One region of the Streptomyces sp. CNZ301 genome, then DNA from elsewhere that is predicted to be linked to it. Evidence: riboswitches for the same ligand, from Rfam matches in the RefSeq annotation. Region 1 holds a riboswitch; each other region holds the start of a gene.
The links. Region 1 has a riboswitch for cyclic di-AMP ahead of EV375_RS07490 (transglycosylase family protein). Riboswitches for the same ligand answer to the same signal wherever they lie in the genome.
Positions count from the first base shown of each region.

Region 2: another riboswitch for cyclic di-AMP. It lies ahead of EV375_RS20600 (ATP-binding protein); the one in region 1 lies ahead of EV375_RS07490 (transglycosylase family protein).
Region 3: another riboswitch for cyclic di-AMP. It lies ahead of EV375_RS14555 (C40 family peptidase); the one in region 1 lies ahead of EV375_RS07490 (transglycosylase family protein).

Region 1 covers NZ_SHLG01000001.1:1,708,236-1,715,862, forward strand. The annotation lists gene EV375_RS07480 (oxidoreductase) at 41-958, shown strand; gene EV375_RS07485 (response regulator) at 1,381-2,208, shown strand; cyclic di-AMP (ydaO/yuaA leader) riboswitch at 2,486-2,666, shown strand; gene EV375_RS07490 (transglycosylase family protein) at 2,672-3,724, shown strand; gene EV375_RS07495 (thiamine pyrophosphate-dependent enzyme) at 4,000-5,625, opposite strand; gene EV375_RS07500 (MFS transporter) at 5,765-7,240, opposite strand; gene EV375_RS07505 (IclR family transcriptional regulator) at 7,365-7,627, shown strand, end outside.
Region 2 covers NZ_SHLG01000001.1:4,773,149-4,780,775, reverse strand. The annotation lists gene EV375_RS20615 (YDG/SRA domain-containing protein) at 1-909, opposite strand, end outside; gene EV375_RS20610 (DinB family protein) at 1,237-1,956, shown strand; gene EV375_RS20605 ((deoxy)nucleoside triphosphate pyrophosphohydrolase) at 2,003-2,419, opposite strand; gene EV375_RS20600 (ATP-binding protein) at 2,457-3,197, opposite strand; cyclic di-AMP (ydaO/yuaA leader) riboswitch at 3,210-3,369, opposite strand; gene EV375_RS20595 (Rieske (2Fe-2S) protein) at 3,864-4,790, shown strand; gene EV375_RS20590 (PP2C family protein-serine/threonine phosphatase) at 4,955-6,256, shown strand; gene EV375_RS20585 (serine hydrolase) at 6,476-7,387, opposite strand.
Region 3 covers NZ_SHLG01000001.1:3,397,717-3,405,343, reverse strand. The annotation lists gene EV375_RS14575 (DoxX family protein) at 68-604, opposite strand; gene EV375_RS14570 (hypothetical protein) at 915-2,255, opposite strand; gene EV375_RS14565 (cytochrome P450) at 2,501-3,700, shown strand; gene EV375_RS14560 (hypothetical protein) at 3,780-4,133, shown strand; gene EV375_RS14555 (C40 family peptidase) at 4,272-5,369, opposite strand; cyclic di-AMP (ydaO/yuaA leader) riboswitch at 5,377-5,548, opposite strand; gene pcrA (DNA helicase PcrA) at 5,756-7,627, shown strand, end outside.

The DNA of each region.
Region 1 (7,627 bases):
TCCCTCGCGCGCTCGGTCCGCCCGCCATACTCTGAGTCGCATGAGCTGGACAGCGCGCAGCATCCCCGACCAGAGCGGGCGTACCGCGGTGGTGACGGGCGCCAACAGCGGCATCGGCTACGTGACTGTGCGCGAACTGGCGCGGCGCGGCGCCCGCGTGGTGCTGGCGTGCCGCAGCGAGCAGCGCGGCGCCGCGGCACTGGACCGGCTGCTCTCCCAAGTGCCGGAGGCGCGTGCGGAGTTGCGGCTGCTGGACCTGGCGGACCTGGCGTCCGTACGGGAGTTCGCGAACGCGCTGCCGTACAGACGGCTCGATCTGCTGGTCAACAACGGGGGGTTGATGGCGGTTCCCTACGGGCGGACCACCGACGGCTTCGAGACGCATCTCGGCGTGAACCACCTCGGCCACTTCGCTCTCACGGGGCTGCTGCTGGACAGGCTCGCCGCCACGCCCGGCGCGCGCGTGGTGACGGTCGCGAGCATGGCCCACTTCCTGTCCAACATCGACATGAACGACCTCGACTGCGAGCGCCGCTACCGTCCCCTGCTCGCCTACGGCGCCTCGAAGACGGCCAATCTCCTCTTCGTGCGGGAGCTGGCCCACCGCGCCGACCGTGAGGGTCTCGACCTGACCGTCACGTCCGCACACCCCGGCTATGCACGGACCGAACTCCAGGCCAAGGGCCCGCGGCTGGCGGGCCGGGCGGGGCTGGAGCGCCTCACGCGGCTGTTCACCGACGTGGTCGGCGCCTCCGCCGACCAGGGTGCGGCGCCGGTCCTGTACGCGGCGACGGCCCCGTACGTGCACGGAGACTCCTTCTACGGTCCGCGAATCCTCGGGGTCCGCGGCGGTCCCGGCCCGGCCCGGCGGGCCCCGTGGGCACGCAACGACATCGCGGCGGCGCAGCTCTGGGCGGTCTCGGAACGGCTGACGGGAGTCACGTACGGGATGAAGTGACCGGCGGGCCCGGGCGCGGGCGGCAAGGCTGGGGCGAGCGGGAAGGCCGGGGCGGGGCAGGGGCCTGAACGCGGGGCCTGACCGGCCCTTCGGCGGCCCGGCCGCCTGGCCGACCTGCCGCCCGGCTGCCCGGGCCGGCCTGCCGCCCGGTTGCCCGGCGGCCCGGCCGCCCTGCGTGCGGGTGCCGATGCCGTGCGGCCACCGTGCTGCCCATGTGCGGCCCCTGTGCGGCTCGGACGCGCGGCTTGGTGCGGGGCCCCCGCGTCGGGCATGGTTTCCTGCGTCCGTGCGGTCCTCCCGGGCCGCCGACCGCGCACCGGTGAGGCGCAGCCGTCGACCCGTTGCACCCTGTACACCCCTTGCACCCTGTACGCCCGATTCGCACCTGAGCCGCACATTCGGCGCGGCGGGAGGAGGCAGCCGTGATCCGTGTTCTCGTCGTCGACGACGACTTCATGGTCGCCCGGCTGCACAGCACCCTCGTCGGGCAGGTGCCCGGTTTCAAGGTGGTGGGAGCCGTGCACAGCGGAACGGACGCCCTTGCGGCCGTGCGCGAGCTGCGCCCGGACCTCGTACTGCTCGACATGTACCTTCCCGACCTGCCCGGCCTGGAGGTCCTGCGCGAGCTGCGCGGCACCGGCACCCCCGAGGAAGGCCCGGACGTGCTGGTGGTGACCGCCGCCCGCGACGCGGAGACGGTACGCGGCGCACAGCGCGGCGGCGCGGTGCAGTACGTCATCAAGCCCTTCGAGGGGCAGCTGCTGAAGGAGCGGCTGCTCCGGTTCGCGGAGCGCCGCGAGGCGCTCGCGGCGCTCCAGGCCCCGGAACAGCGGGACGTCGACCGGCTGTTCGGCGACACGGCAGCCCCGGGCGGCGAGGCGGCGGAACCCGGCCGTCCGGGCTCCTCCGGCGGCGGGGACACCGGCGACGGCGGTGCGCTCCGCCCGCACGAGGCGGCGGGCGGCTCCGACGGGCGGCGCGTGCGGCTGCCCAAGGGGCTCACGGAACAGACGGCCGGACTGGTGCGCGCCACGCTCGACGCCGAGACCGGCTCCGCGGGCCTTTCCGCGTCCGAGTGCGCCGGACGCACCGGTCTGTCCCGTGTGAGCGCCCGCCGGTACCTGGAGCACTTCGTCTCCGTCGGAACCGCCCGCGTCACCCTGCGGTACGGCACCACGGGGCGCCCGGAGCGCCGGTATCACCGAGTGGATCCGGCCGGCTCCGCAGCGCCCGCACAGACCGGGCCGTAAAAGCGGGGAGAACGCGTGATTCGCACCACAGAAGCAACGTGACGGGTTTCACATCGCCGATGTCGCGCGCATCCCGGGCCGTTCAATTCCCTTGCCCCGCAAGGCGAATGGAACGGCACTCCTCAACCCGTACATGCCAATTCCCACGATCTTCACCTCCGGTGGATTCTGCGCCTTTCTTGTGGTGGCGAATTCCTTCTGTTTAACGTGCAATCCCACCGCGTCTCCCGTGCGGTGGTCCGCCACCGGAACGCCGAATCCTGCCACCGGCCGGCGGAAATCACGCAATCCCAGTCCGGCAGGAGCGGGGGACCCAGGTAAGTGCCGCGCGTTCCGCACCCACGAGGAAACGCGCGGCTAGGGGTGAAGCCGCACGCGAATGCCCCCTCGCATTCGCTGCGGCCGGGCGGCTCCAGCCCGAATCCGACAGCTCACCCCGCAGGCGCAGGAGAGGAACTGCCCTATGTCCGGACGCGGTCGACACCGTCGTCAGTCCAATCGCCCCATCTCGCGCAAAGTTTCGCGCACTTCGCTCGCCATTACCGCGGGCGGTGCGGGCCTCGCCCTTCCGTTCGTCGGTTCCGGCACCGCGAACGCAGCCTCCGTCGACACCTGGGACAAGGTCGCCCAGTGCGAGGCCTCGGGCAACTGGTCCATGAATTCCGGCAACGGCTACTACGGCGGGCTTCAGTTCACCCCGAGCACCTGGTCCGCCAACGGCGGCACGGAATACGCTCCGCGCGCCGACCAGGCCACCAAGCAGGAGCAGATCCGCGTGGCCGAGAAGGTCCTCGACAGCCAGGGCCCGGGGGCCTGGCCGTCCTGCGGTCCCAAGGCCGGTCTCAGCCGGGACAGCGCCGCTCCGGACCTGTCCGGCGACTCCGCCGAGAAGTCCGGCCAGGCCAAGAAGGCCGCGAAGGCCGACAAGGCGAAGAAGGACAGCCCGAAGAGCGGCGAGAAGTACACCGTCGTGCCCGGCGACACCCTCAGCGGCATCGCCCGCGACCACGACACCAAGGGCGGCTGGCAGAAGCTGTACCAGGTCAACCGGAAGACCGTCGGCTCCGACCCCGACCTGATCCACCCGGGGCAGAAGCTCAGCCTCTCCGGCAAGGCACAGGCCTCGGGATCGCAGCCGCAGGGCGGCGCCAAGGCACCGCAGGCCGGCGGCGTGCACTCGTCCGGCTCGAAGTACGGGAACAACCTCGACGGCTGGATTCGCGAGGCCCTGGACATCATGAAGTCCAAGAACATTCCCGGTACTTACGACGGAATCAAGCGCAACATCATCCGGGAGTCCGGCGGCAATCCGAATGCCGTCAACAACTGGGACATCAATGCCCAGAACGGCACCCCCTCAAAGGGTCTGCTGCAGACCATCAAGCCCACCTTCGACTCGTACCACGTCGAGGGCACCTCCTGGAGCATGACCGACCCCGTCGCGAACATCGTGGCCGCCTGCAATTACGCGGCAGCCAGGTACGGTTCGATCGACAACGTCAACGGCCCGTACTGACGGCACCGATGGGACAGTCCGGCGAACCGCCCGGACCGGCCCGGAGACCGGCCGTAACAACTCGATACAGGCGCGGTGTGTTTCGGCAAGTGCTTCGGCATTCCCGCGATTCCCTGAATCGTCCACGGATCAGCGATTCAGCGAATCGGAAGGGCACCGCGTTGCGACGCCGACGGCGGCCCGTTCCCCGGAAGGAATCCGGGTGAGCGGGCCGCCGTCGGCTTTTGCGTACCGCCGGCCGCTCACGACCGCCGGCGGATTCCGCCACGGCCGTTTCACGGCTGGAAGGTCTCCTCGGCCCGCACCGCCACTTCGAGAACGAGCGGGCGAGTGCTGTCGGGGAGTTCGGGGAGCAGCGCGTCCAATTCATCGAGCAGTGCGGCGTGTCCGGTGACGCGGCGCGCCGGACAGCCCAGGGCCCTCGCCATGCCGGAGACGCTGACTTCCTCGAAATCGGGCCAGGGCGCGGTGGATTCGTGTTTGTCCGCGAGCCGGTCCATGATCGCGTAGCGTCCGTTGGCGAGAACGACGAAGACGACGCCCACCCTGTAGCGCACGGCGGTCCACAGCGCCTGGATCTGGTAGAGCGACGACCCGTCGCCGACGACCGCCACGACCGGACGCCGTGGCGCACCCATCCGCACCCCGATCGCGGCCGGAAGCGCGAAGCCGAGCGCGCCCATGGCGGCGCTCAGGAACCCCAGCGGCCGCCGCGCCGGCACGAGCGCGTGCAGGTCGGGACGGCTGGAGGGCGTCTCCTCCACCAGCACGGTGTCCGCCGGCAACCGCCGCGCGAGCTCCGCCAGTACGTGCGCGGCGCGCAGCGGCTCCCCCTCGGCGGGAGGCGGGGGCGCTACGGGCCGCTTGGCACCCACGGGTTCCCCGTCCTCCTGCGGCCGTACAGCACGGCCGCCGTCCTTGCCCGCGGCCTGGGCCAGCGCCGTGCAGAACGCGGGAAGGGCGGCCACCACGGCGAGCTCGGCCGGGGCCCGCTGCGCCTCGGCCGGGTCGTCGGTGACGACGGCGAGGCGGGTGCCGGGCCGCACCAACGGGCCTTCCTCGTACGGATACTGGCGGAAGACGGGCGCCCCCACGCTCAGCACCGTGTCGTACGGGCCGAGCACGTCCCGCAGCCGCGTACGGTCGGCCGGCAGATGCCCCGCGAAGAGGGGATGGTCCTGCGGGAACCCGGCGCGGGCACCGAACGACTCCTGCCACACAGGACAGCCGAGCCGCTCCGCGAGGAGTGTCAGCGCCTCCCACGTCACCGGGTGGTCCGCTCCGGCGCCGACGACCAGCGCGGGTCCGTCCGCCTCGTCCAGCAGCGCCGCGACCTCCCGCACGGCGCCGGTGTCGGCGGCCGCCGCGAGGCGCAGCTCCGCGGGTGCGGGAAGCGGCAACTCCTCGGCCGGCCGGGCCCAGTCGTCCATCGGGACGACAACCAAAGCCGGGCCGCGCAGCGTTCGCGCGGCGTGCGCGGCACGGGCTATCGCACCCGGCACGTCCTGCGCGCGCGGCGGCGTCTCGGTCCGTACGGGATAGTCGCCTGCGAGCTGCTCCAAGTGCCCCGCGAGAAAGGGCTCCTGGACGAGGTGACGGCGGTCCTGCTGCCCGACGATCACGACGAGCGGTGCGCGGTTGACCCGCGCCGTCGACAGTGCGCCCACCGCGTTCCCCAGGCCGGCGGTGGTGTGCAGCAGCGCGAGCGCGGGCGCGTCACGCGCGATGGCGTAGCCGGTGGCCGCTCCGACGACGGAGCCTTCGTGCAGGGCGAGCACGAAGCGGATGTCGTCGGGGAGACCGGCGAGGAATGGCACCTCCGTCGACCCGGGATTGGCGAACACGGTGGTCAGATCGTGCCGGCGCATGACGTCGAGCGCCGCCTCACGGACGGTGGGCATGGAAGTGGGGCTCCTGTTGCGTGTGTTGAGGGGGGGCCGGCCGGTGCCGGCCCCCCTCGGTGGGGGGGAGGGACGGTGCAGATGGCCCGCCGGGGCGAGGGCTCCCGGGACACCCCTATGGCCTGTCCGGCGGACAGCCCTAGGCGTTGGCGGCGGCGGCCGGCGAGCGGTGGCGTACCTGCATCAGCACGAAGAATCCGGCGACGATCAGCCCCGAGTCGAGCCACACGGCGGCCTCCCAGCCTCCCGTGCTGTCCCGCAGCACGCCGCTGATCGCGGGGGAGAGCACGGCGCCGGTCTCACCGATGAGGTTCTGCATCCCGAACGCCGAGCCCCGCAGCCGTTCCGGCGCGATCTCCGCGGTCAGCGCGTGCCCCACCGGCTGCAGCGCGTTGAAGAAGAGGCTCGCCGAGAACAGCAGCAGACCCATGACCCACAGGGACGGCTTCGCGGCGGCGCTGAGGTACCAGGCGAACGCGATCGTGAGAACGGCCTGCACTCCGGTGAAGCTCAGCATCATCTGCTTGCGGCCCCAGCCGCGCCGCAGCCCGTGGTCCGAGATCCAGCCGCCGGCCGGGAAACCCAGGATGCCCGCGCCCGCGTTGAACGCCGCGGTGAGAGCGGCGTTCATGAACGAGGAGTCCGCCGCTCCGGCCACGATGGAAACGGACCAGAAGCTGAAGAACCACAGGTTCCACAGGATCGCGATGTAGACGAGGTGGACCAGGAACAGATCGCGGTTCTTGATCACAGGACCGATCTCCGCGCCCTTGCGTGCCAGAGCGAAGATCACCAGACCGATGGCGAGGACGACTTCGAGCACGGCGATCCACAGCTCGGACAGTCCGGCGCCGGTGCCCAGCCAGTACACGGCCATGATCAGGGCGAGCGAGACGGCCGAGTAGGCGCTCAGGTGCAGCGTCGCCCGGCTCAGCCCGGAGAGGGTGAGATGGGCGCGGAACCAGAAGGCGACGACGACGCCCACCACGATGGTCGCGGCGCCCAGCACCCAGAAGACCATCCGCCAGGCCTCGACGTGTGCGAGGAAGAGCTTGCCGAATTCGATGAGTTCGGGGGTGAAGACGATCGCGACCGTGATGCCGAGGGACAGACCGGTGATGACCACGCCCATGCCGAAGCTGCGCTGGCGCTCGGGAGTCGTCGCGGTGATGAGGCTCCGGTCGTTGGAGTAGAAGGCCCCCTCGCCGAGTCCGGTGACGACGCGTACGACGATGAACGAGACGAGGCCGCCGATGAACCCCGTCAGTACGGTCGCCACACCGGCCCACAGCAGGCTGACGACGATGAGGGTGCGGTGCCCGTACCGGTCGCCGAGGTAGCCGCCGGGGAACTGGGTCAGCATGTAGCCGGCGAAGAAGAGCCCGCCGATGAGGCCGCCGAGCGCGTGCGGATGCGGAGAGTCCGCCAGGAAACCGACGTTGTTGTCGATCATCCACGTGACGACGGGACCGGTGACGGCTCTGTCGGCGGCGCTGACCGTCCATCCGAGGAGCAGCAGCACCCACAAGGTGTGCCAGGAGCGCCAGCCGCGGCCCTCCCCTGCGGTGTCGGTGCGTGGCTCGACTGAGGATGGGTCTCCCGGTACAGCCTTCATGGGGTCTCCGTAGCGGTTGTTGCAGTGCCGGACGCCGGGGCGGCACCCGAAGGCGCGCCCGGGCCGCCGGTCAAACTAAGGTCACGGAGTGGTGGGCGGAACAGGTTGCAGTAGCTTTTCTGCTATGCCGAAAAAACAGGGCGGGAACCCGGACCGGCAGGCCGACGCGTACGCCGCCAGCTCGGTCGACAACGCCTTGCGCACCTTGGTCTATCTGCGCGGACACCACAGCGTCCGCGTCACCGACATCAGCGACCACCTGGGCGTGGCCCGCTCCACCGCGCACCGGCTGCTGACGACTCTGCGCGGCCACGGATTCGTCGAGCAGGAGCCCGGCGGCCGCCGCTACCGCCTCGGGCCCGTACTGCTGGGGCTGACCCGCGGACC
Region 2 (7,627 bases), 3.1 Mb from region 1:
ATCTGACCATCGAGAGCGGTGCTGTCGAACATAGGTCAGCCGAATCGCGTGCCCCTCCTCGCGGCGAAGAACCGCCACGACCTCACCCTGAATCGTGTCGAGGACCGACCAGTCGTCCTGAATCTGCAAAACACCCCGGTCAAAGCGAACGTGACAAGTCGGGCATAGGCAAAGTACGTTACCCAGTTCATCCGGTCCCTCGTGCGGCTTACCCAAGGCCTGGATATGCGCCGCCTCGCTATACGTTTTACCTGAAGGCGACACAACGATTTGGGCCGAGCAGATCTGACACGTGCCCTCATACATGTCTTTGACCTGTCGGACGACTGCGGAGTCCCGGGCAAGTCCTTGCCTTGTAATGTAACGACGGGCTTGTGCTTCAAGGTCAGTATCGCCCTCAACCTTCGGCGATGCCGGGATTCGAGGAATCTGCTCACCGGGGGTGACCTTACGAAGCTCAAACCGGCAAATCTGAAGCCCGGCCCTACCTATGTCGGTCCAGAAATCAGCGACTCGGTAGAGACCACGGTATTCGTAGCCGCCAGTCACTCTCTTACGGCGACCTCCGCGAATCTCAAGCCCTTCGATCACTCGCACCGGCTTCCCCAGGGCAGCTGTAAGCACCAGGCCTGCATTCCCGGGCGAGTCCCAGGATTGATCTTCTACAAGTTCATTGTCCTCCTGCTTTCCCTCGCCGGTGTACAGGATGACCTCACCCTCGTCGACGTCATCGACGTAGCCACCCGAAAGCACTATGGAGTCGGTTCCTTTTTCTGCCGAACCGGATATTCCGCGCCCCGGCCTCCTGTGCAGTCCGTGCTCGTACAACGCTGCATGACTCGGAAACCAGTCACCCTCAGTAACACCTTCGGGCTCACCGAACGAAACAGGCTTGGAAGAGTTGACCATCCACCAACGCTGTCAATGCCACATTGACTGCAGCACACAGGACAATCACGCTTGGCTAACGCCACATCAACTCATGGGCCGTGCAGGCAAGTTGACCTATCGCCGAGTAGGCAGAGGCGCCATGTGCCACTGAGCCTCTTCTCAACCGCAGCTCGCGCAGGCCACATCAAGGGAGAGGTCGACGGCCTGGACGACTGCGGTGAGGCGAAAGGTACTGGGGGCTGGGGGTGGTTGGTGGGGTGAAGAAATCAGTCGCACGCCCGCGAGGTGAGCGTTAACTTCCATCTGAGGACGGCGAGGTGGGGCACGGCCGCGAAGGGGGCAGACGTGGAGACTGAGTCAGTGCAGGCCGATCGTTTGGCATTGCTGCTCGACCAGTTCGACCACGCCAGGGAAATGGCCCAGGTGCGGCTGAGGGGGCTCAGCGACGAGGAGTACCTGTGGGAGCCGGTACCCGAGTGCTGGTCCATCCGGCCCCGGGGCGAGGCGACGACGCCCAGGGCGTTCGGGCCTGGAGAGTGGGTGCTCGACTTGGGCGCCCCGGACATCCCGGCAAGTGAGTACGCCGAGGTGGGCCGACAGGCCGCCAGCGGCATGTCGGTCGCCAAGATCGCAGAGGACTGGAGTGTGAGTGTCGAGCGAGTCGAGCAGGTCCTCGCCCACACCGGCACACCGGAGCCTGACGAAGCGCCGGTCACGACCATCGCGTGGCGGCTGGGGCACTTGCACTTCTGTTTCGCAGGCAGTTGGGAGTGGACATTCGGCGAGCGGCAGCAGGAGCCAAAGCTGCTGGTCGACTTCGCCCCCTCCGCGTCCTTGGCACTCGAGCGGTTCTGGGCACTGATCGACCGCTGGCGTGAGAGCGTCGCAGCCGTCTCCGACGAACAGCTCAACACGGTCGGCTTCTCGCAATACCCATACGGCTCCGACTCCGACGAGCCATACATCAGTGTTCTGTCGGGCGCCAACCTTGAGTTCATTCACCATATGGCCGAGATCGCGTTGCTCCGCGACCTGTGGCAGGCCCGGTTCAGCACAGGCGGCTAGGCTCCAGGCACGCTGCGCGTAAATGATTCCGACCAGGGCGCCGCTCTCACTGGCTTGTGGAGCGAGTGAGTGACTGCACGACAGCCGTAACTGCCGGTCGGTCCTGGTCCAGCCAGTCAACTTCGAAGGCCGCCGCGGCCGTTAGCCACCGCACTTCGTCATGGTCCTGGAGCGGCCGGGGTTCGCCCTTCAACAAGCGCACACGCCAGACGTGCAGGACAAGTCCCGGCTGAAGAGGCCATTCTCCGGGCAGGCGCTCCAGAGGTTCGACCTCAATCCCCAATTCCTCGCGTAGTTCCCGGACCAGTGCCTGAGCCGGTGTCTCGCCGTGCTCGACCTTGCCACCTGGCAGTTCCCAGCGTCCTGCGAGGGACGGCGGAGCAGTTCGTCTGGCGCCGAGCAACTTCCCCTGGTCGCACACGGCGCCCCCGACCACCACTCGCGGTGCTTCTGCCTTGTCCATGCTCGGAACCTACTGCTTCATGGTGAGCAGCTTCAGTTCATGTGCCCAGCTCACACCACACCGTCTTGCTGTCCGCCCTTCGCTCCACGCCCCACCCGTGCGTCAGCGCGTCGAGGAGAGCGAGCCCCCGGCCCGACTCGGCTTCGTCCGGAGCCCGTTGGAGGACCGGAGGCGCACCCGGTGCCGGATCCGTAAGGCTGAGACGCGGGCGTGGGCCGGCCATGGAGGCGTGAAGGGTGACCGGGGTGCCCGGGCCGACGTGGACGATGGCGTTGGTGAGGAGTTCGCTGACGCACAGTCGGGCTGTGTCGGCGAGTTCGGGAAGGCCCCACAGCTCGAAGTAGGCGCCGATGCGGTGGCGTACGGGCGAGAGAGCTTCAGGCTCCGCGAGGAGCGGGATCGTCAGGGTGACGCAGCACCTGCGGGTCAGGTGCTGCCGTTCGAGCTCCGCGAGGGCGGGGCGTTCTTCGCCGCCGGTCATCGGTCCACAGCCTTTCGGTGCGCTCTCGGGCGCCGCGAACTCCTGTGTGGCGTATGCCCCGTCGGTCCCGTAACCGTACGTGCCGTAGCTGTCGTACGCGCCGTAGGTGTCAGCCGGCTGTGATGCGTACGAGTCGTACTGGCCGTAGCTGCCGGTCTGCTCGAAGAAGTCGAAGCTACCGGGCTGTTGGTGCGGGCCATCGTTGCCGTAGGGGCCGTATTCGCCGTGTCTGTCGGACTCTTCGTCGTCCAGGTACGGGTCGTACGTGCCCTCGGGGGCATGCCTGTTGGACGCCACGGGGGCCGTTCTCCTTTCCTTCCTTCTCGCCTACCGGGTTAGCTGACGGGTTCGGAGCAGGAAGGTCTCCTACGAACTGCCCGCCCGTGGGCGGAACTTGCCGATTCACCCCAGTCCCTGCCGTGTGGCAGGGGGTGGTTCCCCGGTTCCCTTGGTGCAGCGATATCGAGTTGTGGCTCGGGGTGGTGCACTTTCAGGATTCGGCGACGGCGCACGGAGCCGTCTCTCGTGACGGCAGTGACGACCGCGCTGCGTTATGGAACGTTAATAGAGCCGCCGCTGAGATTCCAAGCGGTTCCAGTGAGATTTGTAGCTCCATGACATGCGGATTCCTGGACAGTAAGGGCTAATTGGGGCACTTGCTCACTCTGCACCGCGCGTGTGGTCGCTGTGCGTGACCGGTGAACCAATCGTGACGGGGCAGTGCCCCCGCCCCCTCAAGGGGGGAGAGCATCGAGCGGAACGACCGACGGAACGCCTCAGCAGGAGCGGCAGCGACAGAGCGAGGCGCCGCACGGCCACGGAGGCACCGACGGCATCGCTCTGCGAGCGCGGCGTGCCGACCCGGCGGAGGGGGCCCGCCCGACCGGCCCATCGGACGGACCGGCCACCAGCCACGCCCTGGATGTCACGGTTTGTTCGGCTTGCTGACGGGAACCGGGCTGTATGTCCTATTCACAGAAGCTGCTTGCCTGCGCCAGCGCCCTGCGCGCCGTGCTGCCCGACTCCGAGCGGCAGGGACGCGTACTCGCCGCCATCGAGAGAACCGAGCAGGACACCCGGCTGGACCCCCCGGTCCAGGGACTCCAGCGGGCCGTGCACGCACTCCCCCTCAGTGACGAGGACCGCGACGTACTGCACGGCCACTGGCTCGGCCACCCCCTTCATCCGGCGCTCGTCCAGGTCCCGCTCGGCACCTGGTTCTCGGCCGCCGTCCTGGACCTGATTCCGGGCAAGCGCCGGCATTACGCGCCGGCGGTGCTGATCGCCACGGGGCTCGTCGCCGCCGTGCCCGCCGCCGTAACCGGGTGGGTCGACTGGGCTGAGCTGCGCAAACCGCAGATGCGCGTCGGTCTGCTGCACGCGGTCGCCAATTCCGCCGGGGTGATCCTCTACGCCTACTCGCTGGGTGCGCGCGTGCGGGGCCACACCGTGCGCGGGCGGGCCTTCGGTTACGCCGGGCTCACGGCCGTGGCGGTCGGCGGCGCGCTCGGCGGTCACCTGGCCTACCGGCAGGCGGCGGCCGTCAACCACGCCGAGGACATCCCGGTGCGTACGGAGCCCGGCTGGCACGCGCTGGGCGCGGTCGCGGACTTCCCCGTCGGGAAGGCGGTGCGGCGGATCGTCGGAGAGACGCCGGTTCTGGTGGTGCGGGCGACCGGCAACACGGTGCACGTCCTGGCCGACCGGTGCAGCCACATGGCGGGACCGCTCTCGCAGGGAGAACTCGTCGACGGGTGTGTCCGCTGCCCCTGGCACGGCAGCGTCTTCCGGCTCTCGGACGGCTGGAACGTGAGCGGACCCGCGACGTCCCCCCAGCCCGTCTTCGAGACGCGGCACGTGGACGGACTGGTTGAGGCGCGCCTCGCCTGAACCGCTGGTGCGTCACCGTCCCGTCGATCACCCGCACGGGACGCCTGGGCCTGTCCGACGGACAGCCCCAAGCCGCATCGGCACCTGTGGCAGAGACGGGCGAAGACCGAGCGAGGGGCTGGACGGCAGCGACAGCGGCGCACCCGCAGAAGGGAACGACAGACGTGGACGCGGGAGGCACGGGCACCACCAGGCACCTGCTGGAACGCCTGAGGCTTCCGGCCGGTGTGCTGGCCAGGCACGCGTCGGCGGGACGGCGCACGGACCTGCTGCCGCCATGGGTGAAGGCCCTCCCGCCGACGCTGGTGCTGCTGGCGCTCGTCCTGGAGCTGCTGACGCCGAGCCGCTACTCGTTCGCCTCGTTCCTCACCGCCGCCGTCGTCCTGGCGGCGCTGCTGTCGCAGCCCGCGGTGACGCTTCTGATCGGACTGCTCTCGGTCGGACTGCTGATCGGGCTGCACGTTGCCCTGACGGACGTGTACCCGGAGAACGTCACCGGTCCGGTCATCACTCTCGTCCTGGTCACCGGCTTCTCCACACTGCTGTCCATGATCCTGGAACGCACCACGCTTCAGCTCGTACAGGTGCAGGCGGTCGCCGAGGCGACTCAGCGGGCGCTGCTGCGGCCGCTGCCGGAACGGCTGCGTCACGTCCGCATCGCGGGCGTCTACCGCGCCGCCGACGAGGCCGCTCTCATCGGCGGCGACCTCTACAGCGTCCGGCCGACGCCGTACGGGGTGCGAGCGGTGATCGGCGACGTACGCGGCAAGGGCATCGGGGCGACGGAGGGGGTCGCGACGATCACGTCGTCGTTCCGTGAGGCGGCCATGTCCTGCCCGACGTTGTCCGAGGTGGCCCAGCGCATCGAGGGGGCGATGGCCATGGACCGGGAGGACATGGAGGTGGGCGGCTCGCTGGCCGTCCCCGTCATGGGCACGCCGCGCGGCTGGGCGCAGGAGATGTTCGCAACGGCGGTGCTGCTGGAGTTCCCCGAGGAAGGGGGGTGCGTGCGGATTCTCAGCCGTGGCCATCCGCCGGTGTTCCGGCTCGGCGGCCCGGAGGGCGTCGTACCGCTGACTCCCGAGCCCGCGCTGCCGCTGGGATTCGGCGATCTCTCGCCGGGCGGGCCGGTGAGGGAGACGACGTACCGGCTGGCCGAGGGCGAGGCACTGATCGCCTGCTCGGACGGGGTCACTGAGGCGCGGAGCCGCGGCGGCAGGTTCTACCCGCTGGAGCGGCGACTCGAGGAACGCTATTCGGGCCTTTCGAGGACGGGGAGGGTCGCAGTCGGCGGGCATCACCGGGGCGGGGGCCGGCCCGAAAGGGTCGACCCGTCGGAGGTGGTCTCCTTCGTCCACAAGGACGTCACGCGGTGGGCCGAGTCGATCAACGACGATCTGGTGATCGTCGTCCTCCAGCAGGACGCGGCCACGCACACGACCACGCACGCGGCCTCGGCGCGGTGAGCCGGCGGGCAACCCGGAACGCGGGCCGGGGGCGGCCGTACGGTGACGACCCCCGGGCGGTGCGGACCGCTGCGGCACTGCGGGCCGCGCGGAACGGCGGGCGCGGGAGCGGCGGGAGCGGGACGCGGGTGCGCACGGGATGCAGGGCCGGCGCGGGAGCGGGGCCGCTCCCCGCACGGTCTCTCGTCCGCGCGGGGAGCGGCCTGCGCTCCGGTCGTGTCAGTCGCGCTCCGCGCCCACCGGGAGCGAGCGCAGGTCGAGCTTCGGGGTCTTCTGCTGGAGCGACCAGTCGAGCATCTTCTTCGCGTCCGTGTAGCGGGCGCTGCTGTTGAGGAGCACGCCCGTGATCGAGCGGCCGTTGCGCTCGGCGGCGAAGACGAGGCACGGCCCGGCCTTGGTGCCGGTGCCGGTCTTGATGCCGATGACGCCCTGGTACGAGCCGAGCAGCCGGTTGGTGTTGTACCAGGTGTAGGTGCGGCCGTTGGTCGCCTTCTGCTTCGTCGACGTGGACTTCGCGACCTTGCGGATGTTCGTGCTGCCGAGGGCGTACTTGCCGAGCTTGGCCATGTCGCGTGCCGTGGAGTGGTTGCGCCCCTTCTTCGAGATGCCGTCGAAGGAGTCGAACTCGGTGTTCTTCATGCCGAGTTGGCGTGCCTTCGCGTTCATCTTCCCGATGAAGGAGCTGACGCGGGCGCTCGTGGAGCCGCCCTTGCCGACGGCGTCGGCCAGCGCGTACGCGGCGTCGCAGCCGGAGGGGAGCAGCAGGCCGTACAGGAGCTGCCGCAGCTTCAGCTTGTCGCCGGTCCTCAGGTCCGCGGTGCTGCCGCCCCACTTGGCGACGTAGTCGCGGTAGGCCTTCTTGACCGTGACCCGGCGGTCCAGGTCGACGCCCGAGCTGACGACCACCGCGGCCGTCATGACCTTCGTGGTGCTGGCCATCTGGCGCTTGGTGTCGGAGCCCTTGCCCCACAGCTCCTCACCGGACGAGTTGTCCAGCAGGAAGGCGCCCTTGGCCTTGACGCCGGAGGGCCCGGCCGCCTGCGCCGGGAAGACGAAGGGTCCCGCGGCCAGCAGGGCTCCGGCCGCCACCGCCACAGCGCCGGCCCGGCGGGCCCTCTTGGATACACGCATCAACTCGAAGCTCCATCGTCAGTGGCGGGGCCGGCACCGGCACACATGCGTGCGTGCGGGTGGCGGCCCGTGAACAAAGGTCCGTTGTCCCAAGGACAGTGCTGCGCCCGGTTTGGTTGCACCGAACCGTCCCCGCACATCAGTTCATGTGCGTGCACCGGCCCAGGGGCCCGGCGACCAGGAGGAAGGGGAGCCGATGAAGCAGCGCCTGCCGCAAGGCAGAACGGTTCCTGTCACCGG
Region 3 (7,627 bases), 1.7 Mb from region 1:
GCTCCCGGGGCCGCGCCCCGGGAGCCCGGCCCCCCGCCTCGTCCCACACCGTCCGGGTGCTCGTGCGTCAGCCGAAGATGTGCCTGCCCTTCCGTCGCCGCCGGCGTGAGAAGGCCATGTCGAGCGACCACACGGAGGCTCCGGCGAACATCAGCGGTACCCAGGCCATCATGTACGGCAGGTCGTTGCCGTAGTAGTACGGGTCGCTCCCCCAGCTGACCGTCAGCCACAGGCTGAGCGATATGAGCATGCCGCCGAAGGCGGCCAGGCGTGTCAGCAGGCCCACCAACGCGCCCAGCCCGGCGGCGATTTCACCCGCGGCGATGGCGATGCCGAAGGCCTTGGGGTCGTTCTGCGCGAGGTTGACCAGGGCGGGGATCGCCGCGACGTTCTCCACGGAGTCCAGGACCTGGACCAGCGAGTCGCTGCCCTTGCCGGAGAGGAACTCCTTGTTGAGGACGAGCTTGTCCAGTCCCGCGTAGATGAAGGTGGCTCCGAGGAAGAGGCGGAGCGGGAGCAGCGCGTACTTGGACGCTCTTGCCCGCAGGCTGCCCGGGGAGCCGCTGACAGGCGCATCAGTCCTGGTTTGATCAGCCAGAGACATGACAGTCCACCTTCCGTAGTCGCCGCCTGTGCCGCATGGGTGTTCGGCTCGGGCTGAAGTCGGGTCGCTACGGTACGCGGCTGTGGCCCGCGTTACACCCTCTCTGAACGATCTCAGTGAGCATCCCCCGCCGGGTACTTCGCGGGTGGGGGTGCATTCGCGGCAGAAGGGGCCAACCGGATGCGGCAGCGCGTGAAGTCCCGCGGTTCGTCGCCGTCGCTGCCCCGGTGGCGTCGCCGGCCGTCGCCGGTTCCGCGGTCCGGATGCGCCTCGCGCGGGCGTCCCCTCCCGGCGCCGACCGCGCTCCGTCTCAGTCGGCGACGTCGATGGGGTAGCGGTTGGTCTCCACGCCTGCGGCGGTGACGACCTGGATCTCGACCCGGCCCGGCTCGACCTCGACGGGCACCGGCACGGTGAGCGTCGCGTCGGCCGGGTTGGAGAAACCGTTGCCGGAGGGGATCAGCGGGACCGGCACATGCACCGCACCGACACGGACCACCATCCGCGACAGCCGGTCCGGTTCGCCGGCGCCCGGCGGCACGAAGCCCGCGCCGCGGATCTCGATGTCGTCACCCGTCCGGATGGGCGCGTGCAGGTCGCCTACCTCGCGGGCCCGTACGACGGAGAGCACCACAGGACGGCCGCCCTCGGCGTACTTGCCCGTGAGGTACGTCGCCGCCGAGACCACGACCAGCAGCGCCAGACTCCAGGGCAGGTCGGGCAGTTGGTCGGGCTGCCGCGCGAGGCGGACGGCGGCGAACACCACGGCGACGCCGCTGATCAGGACGTACTGCACGTCGCAGAAGGACCCCCGGCCGGCGTCGTCGGTGAGGAGGTCGGCGGCTCGCGGCCGGTCGGCACGCACCTTCTGGAGCCGCTGGTGCTGCACGCGTACCGAAACGGTCCTGCGCACGAAGACCGCGACGGCGCAGCTCAGGGCGAGAACAGTCAACAGCCCCGCGCCCCGGGAGAGTTCGAGGCCCTCGATGAGGACGCTCCGCTCCGCCCGGCCGGAGCGGCCCGCCAGTTCGAGCGCGAGGACGAGGATGTCGTACACGGCGAGGAGCACCCAGGCCGCCGCCACGGCGCGGGAGGTGGAGAGCCTGTTGTCCTCACCGATGAGCGGGGCCAGCGCCCCGCCGCGCTCCCTGTGCAGGTACGCGGCGAGCGAGACGGCCCCGGCGGCGATCACCGCGGCGACGAGGGACGCGGTGCGCCCGGCCGTCCAGCCCACGGCGAGGGCGGAGAGCAACTGCCCGAGCAGCAGCACGCCGACGGCCGCCCACGTGCCGACGACGGTGTGCCGCCACATCGACTCCAGCCGCACCGCGCCTTCGTCGCGGGCACGCTCGGCGACCCTGCGGGCGGCCCGGGTCAACTCGTCGGAGACCCACTGCCGGGAGGCCCCGGGGGAGTGCGCGAGGGCGGCGGGAAGGCCCTTGCCGGCGGCGAGTTCGTCGCGGCGGCGGCGGAAGTCCTCGCGTGCGTGCCGGTGGCCCTCGCGGACACCGTGCGGGCAGTCGCCGCAGGTGCAGGACGTGGAGTGGGCCCCCGAAGGCGCCTGTGAGGGAGCCGACTTCTGAAGCGGGACGGCCTCTTCGCGTGCGCCGCTGCCGCCGCCCGTGCCGTCTCGTGCCGTGTCCACGGCCACTGCGCAACCCCGCCTCTCAAACACCGTTCGTGAAAGGCGCATTGTGCCCTACGGACCGGGGGCTTTCGTCGGCAGGGCGCGCTTCGTCACCCGGCCGTGTGAGACGAGGAGCCGGGCCGTGGACGGCCGTACTCCGAACGCCTCGGAGAGGCGGGCGAGGTGTGGACGATTGTCCGAGAGTGATGTTCTTCAGCCGAAGTTACGGCGAGTAGCGTGCGCCGGGACCCAAGACCAGAGGGGAACACATGGCGGCCGACGGCATCGTCGAACTGACCCAGCTCAGCCCGGACTTCGTACGCGATCCCTACCCCGTCTACGCAGCACTCCGCGCCGAGGCACCCGTGCACCACGTACGCGTGCCCGACGGGAGAGAGCTGTGGCTCGTGGTCGGGCACGAGATGTGCCGCACGGCCTTCACCGACCCCCGGCTCAGTCGGGACTGGCAGAACCACGGGGGCATAGGGCAGATCCTCAACCCCGACCTGCCGGCGATCGGCCACATGCTGACGACGGACCCGCCGGACCACACCCGGCTGCGTCGCCTGGTGGCGGGGTCGTTCACGCCGCGCCGGATCGCCGCGCTCGGACCGCGCGTCCAGCAGATCACCGACGGGCTGCTCGACGCGATGCTGGGGAAGGAGGAGCGGCGTGCGGACCTGATCGCCTCCTTTGCCTTCCCGCTGCCGATGACGGTCATCTGCGAACTGCTCGGCGTACCCGAACTCGACCGTCAGGCCTTCCGTGGCTGGTCCAACGCGATAGTCGGGCCCACCAGCGCGGAGGAGGAGGCCCGCGCGTACCAGGAGATGCCCGCCTATCTCACCGGGCTGATCGAGGCGAAGCGGGAGGACCCTGGCGACGACCTGCTCAGCGCAATGATCCAGGAGGTCGACGACGGTGGCGATCGGCTAACCGGCGACGAACTCACCGGCATGTGCGTGCTGTTGCTCGTCGCAGGCCACGAGACCACGGTCAACCTCATCGGCAACGGAATGCGCGCCCTCTTCGCACATCCGGACCAACTCGCCCGGCTCCGTGCGGACTTCGGGCTGCTGGAGGGCGCCGTCGAGGAGATGCTCCGCTACGACGGCCCCGTCGAGACGTGCACCCAGCGACTCGCCCTGGAGGACGTCGAGATGGGCGGGGTGACCATTCCCGCGGGCTCGACGGTCTTGATCGCCATGGCCGACGCGGACCGCGACCCGGAGCGCTTCGAGGACCCCGACCGCTTCGACATCCGCCGCGACGCCCGCGGCCACATCGCCTTCGGCCACGGCCTGCACTACTGCCTGGGGGCTCCGCTGGCCCGCCTGGAGGGACGAATCGCGATCCGTACTCTGCTGGAGCGCTGCCCGGACATCGAGGCGGACGCGGACGAGTCCTCTCTGCCGTGGCTGACGGGGATGCTGATGCGCGGGGTGAAGGAGCTGCCGGTGCGCTGGTGAAACGGCACCCGGGCTCCCGCAGGCGGGCCGGCGGCCCCGCGCCGGTCTGCCGGCGGCCCCGCCGCTAGGCTCCCTGTCCATGGACGTACTCATACATGTCTTCGTCGGCCTCCACGTCATCGGCATCGCGGCCTTGCTGGGCGGCTTCTTCTTCCAGATGAAGGCGATGCGTGCGGACGAGGCCCGCTTCGTGCCCGGCATGCTGCACGGCGCGCTCACGATGCTGCTGACCGGGATGGTCCTGGTGGGCCTCAACCAGGCGGGCGGCGACCCCGTGAACAACGTCAAGATCGGCGTCAAGCTCGCGCTGCTCGTCGTGATCCTCGGCCTGGTCTATGTGAAGAGGGACGAGGAGAAGGTGCCCTCGTCCCTCTTCGGCACGGTCGGCGCGCTGACGGTGGCGAACATCTTCATCGCCGTCCTGTGGACGTGACGGACGCGATGAAGGCCTGAGATCGCCGTCGTCGGCGGAGGGTCGAGCCGCCGCACCACCCGCCCCTGCCCCGGTCACACCGGGGGGCGACCGGGCCGCGGCAGCGCGACCCGGGCGCCCGGACGGGGCGGCCCGCCGTCAGCCGGGGCGCACCGCCGAGTGGAAGGGCATGTTGCCGGTCGACTCGTACCGCACGTTCGTGCCCGGCTTCGGCGCGTGGATCATCTGCCCGTCGCCGACGTAGATGCCGACGTGGCTGATGTCGTCGTAGAAGAAGATCAGATCGCCCGCCTTCATCTCCGACTTGGCGACCTTCGTGCCGACCTTGACCTGGTCCCACGTCGTGCGGGGCAGGGAGATCCCGGCGGCCTTCCAGGCTCCCTGGGTGAGGCCGGAGCAGTCGAAGGAGCTGGGGCCCGTCGCGCCCCACACGTACGGCTTGCCCAACTGCGCCTTGGCGTAGTCGAGAACCTTCCCGGCCTGCGTCGCCTGCGAGCCGTCCGACTGTGAGCCGTCGCCCTGCTCCGCCTCGCGGCGCGCCTCCTCGGCACGTTCCGCGGCCTTGCGGGCGGCCTCCTGCTTCTGCTTCGCGATCTTTGCCAGGCGTGCCTTCTCCTCGGCCGTCAGCTTCGACAGCAGCTTCCGCGCCTCGGAGAGCTTGTCCTGCACTTCCTGCTTGTTCTTCTTCAGAGCCTTCTGGGACGCGGTGAGCGAGCCCAGTTCCTCGGTGGCGGCCTCCCGCTTGTCCTTCGCCGCCTGCTGCTGCTTCTCGAAGTCGGCGACGGCTTCCTTCTGGCGGCCGCTCATCCGGTCCAGCACGTGCGTCTGCTGGAAGAACTGCTGCGGGTCCTCGGTGAGCAGGAGGGTCGCGGTCTGGGACATGCCGCCCGAACGGTACTGGGCCGTCGCGTAGTTGCCGAGTGTGCGGCGGGCGTCGTTGAGCTTCGCCGTGCTCTCGGCCGCCTCGTCGAGGGATCTGTCCGCCTTCTTGCGCTGGGCCTCAGTCTTCTCCTTGGCCGCGTTGTACTTCTGGGTCGAGACCTCGGCCTTCTGGTACAGCTCGTCGACCTTCTTCTTGACCTCCGAGACCGACGGTCTGCCGTCGTCCGGCGCGGCCTGCGCGCTCTGGGAGAGAAGGGAGACGGAGGCGAGTGCGGCGGTGGTGACGCCGAGGACTCCGCGCTTCGTCGGGGCGGACTTCAGTATCCGGCTGCGCGGTTTGCGGTGGGACGCCAAGACCGGCAACTCCTTCCGTGAACCGCCTACCGGGTTAGCTGTCGGGTTCGGGCTCTCGGAAGGCTGCCCTACGGGTCGTGCGCGGTGCTTGCGCGGTGCGACTTCCCGATTCACCCCGGGTGCGCACGCCTGAGCGCGCATGCGCGGTGGGTCCCCGGCTCCGTGGGCAGTGCTCGTCAGATGCCCTTCGGATGTCCGTCGGATTCGGCGGAGGCGGCCCGTGCCGACGCTTTCGCCGGCGAATGGTGCGGACCGCCTGGCACGGCACCGTAGCGAGATGTGGGGCGTATGTGAAGGCCGTCAGGTGATACGTCCGATATCTGTTCGTTATCCCGTGCGGGAGGTGGCGGTGCGGTGTCGGCGCGGCAATCTAGACTTCTACGACGATGAGCAGCCTCTTCGACGACAGCTTTCTGGCGGACCTCGCACCCGTGCGCGCGCAGGACGGTGCCTCACCCGGGCAGGGCGGACCGAGCAGCTCCGACGGCCCCTCGGCCGGCGCGGGAGACGGCTCCGGGGGAGCCCCGGACGGCCCTCGCGGAGGCGGCGCCGGAGGCCCGTCCTCGTACCACAGGGGCGGTTCGCCGAGGACTGTCGTCGACCCCGAGGCGTTGCTGAAGGAGATGAACGAGGCGCAGCGTGCGGCCGTCGTGCACTCCGGTTCGCCGCTGCTGATCGTCGCGGGCGCCGGCTCGGGCAAGACGCGTGTGCTCACGCACCGCATCGCCCATCTCCTGTCCGCACGGCATGTTCACCCCGGGCAGATCCTCGCCATCACCTTCACCAACAAGGCGGCCGGCGAGATGAGGGAGCGCGTCGAGGAACTGATCGGACCCCGCGCCCAGTCGATGTGGGTGTCCACCTTCCACAGTGCCTGTGTGCGCATCCTGCGCCGCGAGAGCAAGAAGCTCGGCTTCACGTCGTCCTTCTCGATCTACGACGCGGCCGACTCCAAGCGGCTGATGGCGCTGGTGTGCCGGGACCTCGACCTGGACCCGAAGCGGTATCCGCCGAAGGCGTTCAGCGCGAAGATCTCCAACCTCAAGAACGAGCTGATCGACGACGAGGACTTCGCCGCGCAGGCCTCGGACAACTACGAGAAGACCCTCGCCGAGGCGTACACGATGTACCAGGCGCGGCTGCGCGAGGCCAACGCGCTGGACTTCGACGACATCATCATGACGACCGTCCATCTGCTCCAGGCGTTTCCCGACGTCGCCGAGTACTACCGGCGCCGCTTCCGTCACGTCCTCGTCGACGAGTACCAGGACACCAACCACGCCCAGTACATGCTGGTGCGCGAACTCGTCGGCACCGGCGAGGCCGCTGAGCAGCAACCGCGCGCCGCCCGGGACGAGGGCGAGGACGGGGCCGAGGGCGGCGAGGAGGAGAGGCCGGCGCCCCCGATGGCCGAGCTGTGCGTGGTGGGCGACGCCGACCAGTCCATCTACGCCTTCCGCGGCGCCACGATCCGCAACATCCTCCAGTTCGAGGAGGACTATCCGGACGCCACGACGATCCTCCTGGAGCAGAACTACCGTTCCACGCAGACGATCCTCAGCGCCGCCAACGCCGTGATCGAGCGGAACGAGAACCGCCGCCCGAAGAACCTGTGGACGGAGTCCGGCGCCGGTGCCCGCATCACCGGCTACGTCTCCGACACCGAGCACGACGAGGCCCAGTTCGTGGCCGACGAGATCGACCGGCTCACCGACGCGGGCGAGGCCAGGGCCGGCGACGTGGCGGTCTTCTACCGCACGAACGCACAATCGCGTGTCTTCGAAGAGGTCTTCATCCGCGTCGGGCTGCCGTACAAGGTCGTCGGAGGCGTCCGCTTCTACGAGCGCCGCGAGGTGCGCGACGTACTCGCCTACCTGCGGGTGCTGGCCAACCCGGAGGACACGGTGCCGCTGCGCCGCATCCTCAACGTGCCCAAGCGTGGCATCGGCGACCGCGCCGAGGCCATGATCGAAGCGCTGGCGCTCCGGGAGAAGATCACTTTCCCGCAGGCGCTCGCCCGAGTCGACGAGGCGTACGGGATGGCCGCCCGCTCGGCCAATGCCGTGCGCCGCTTCAACGTACTGATGGAGGAGCTGCGCACGGTCGTCGAGTCCGGGGCGGGGCCCGCGACCGTGCTGGAGGCGGTGCTGGAGCAGACCGGCTATCTCGCCGAGCTCCAGTCCTCCACGGACCCGCAGGACGAGACACGCATCGAGAACCTTCAGGAACTGGCCGCCGTGGCCCTGGAGTTCGAGCAG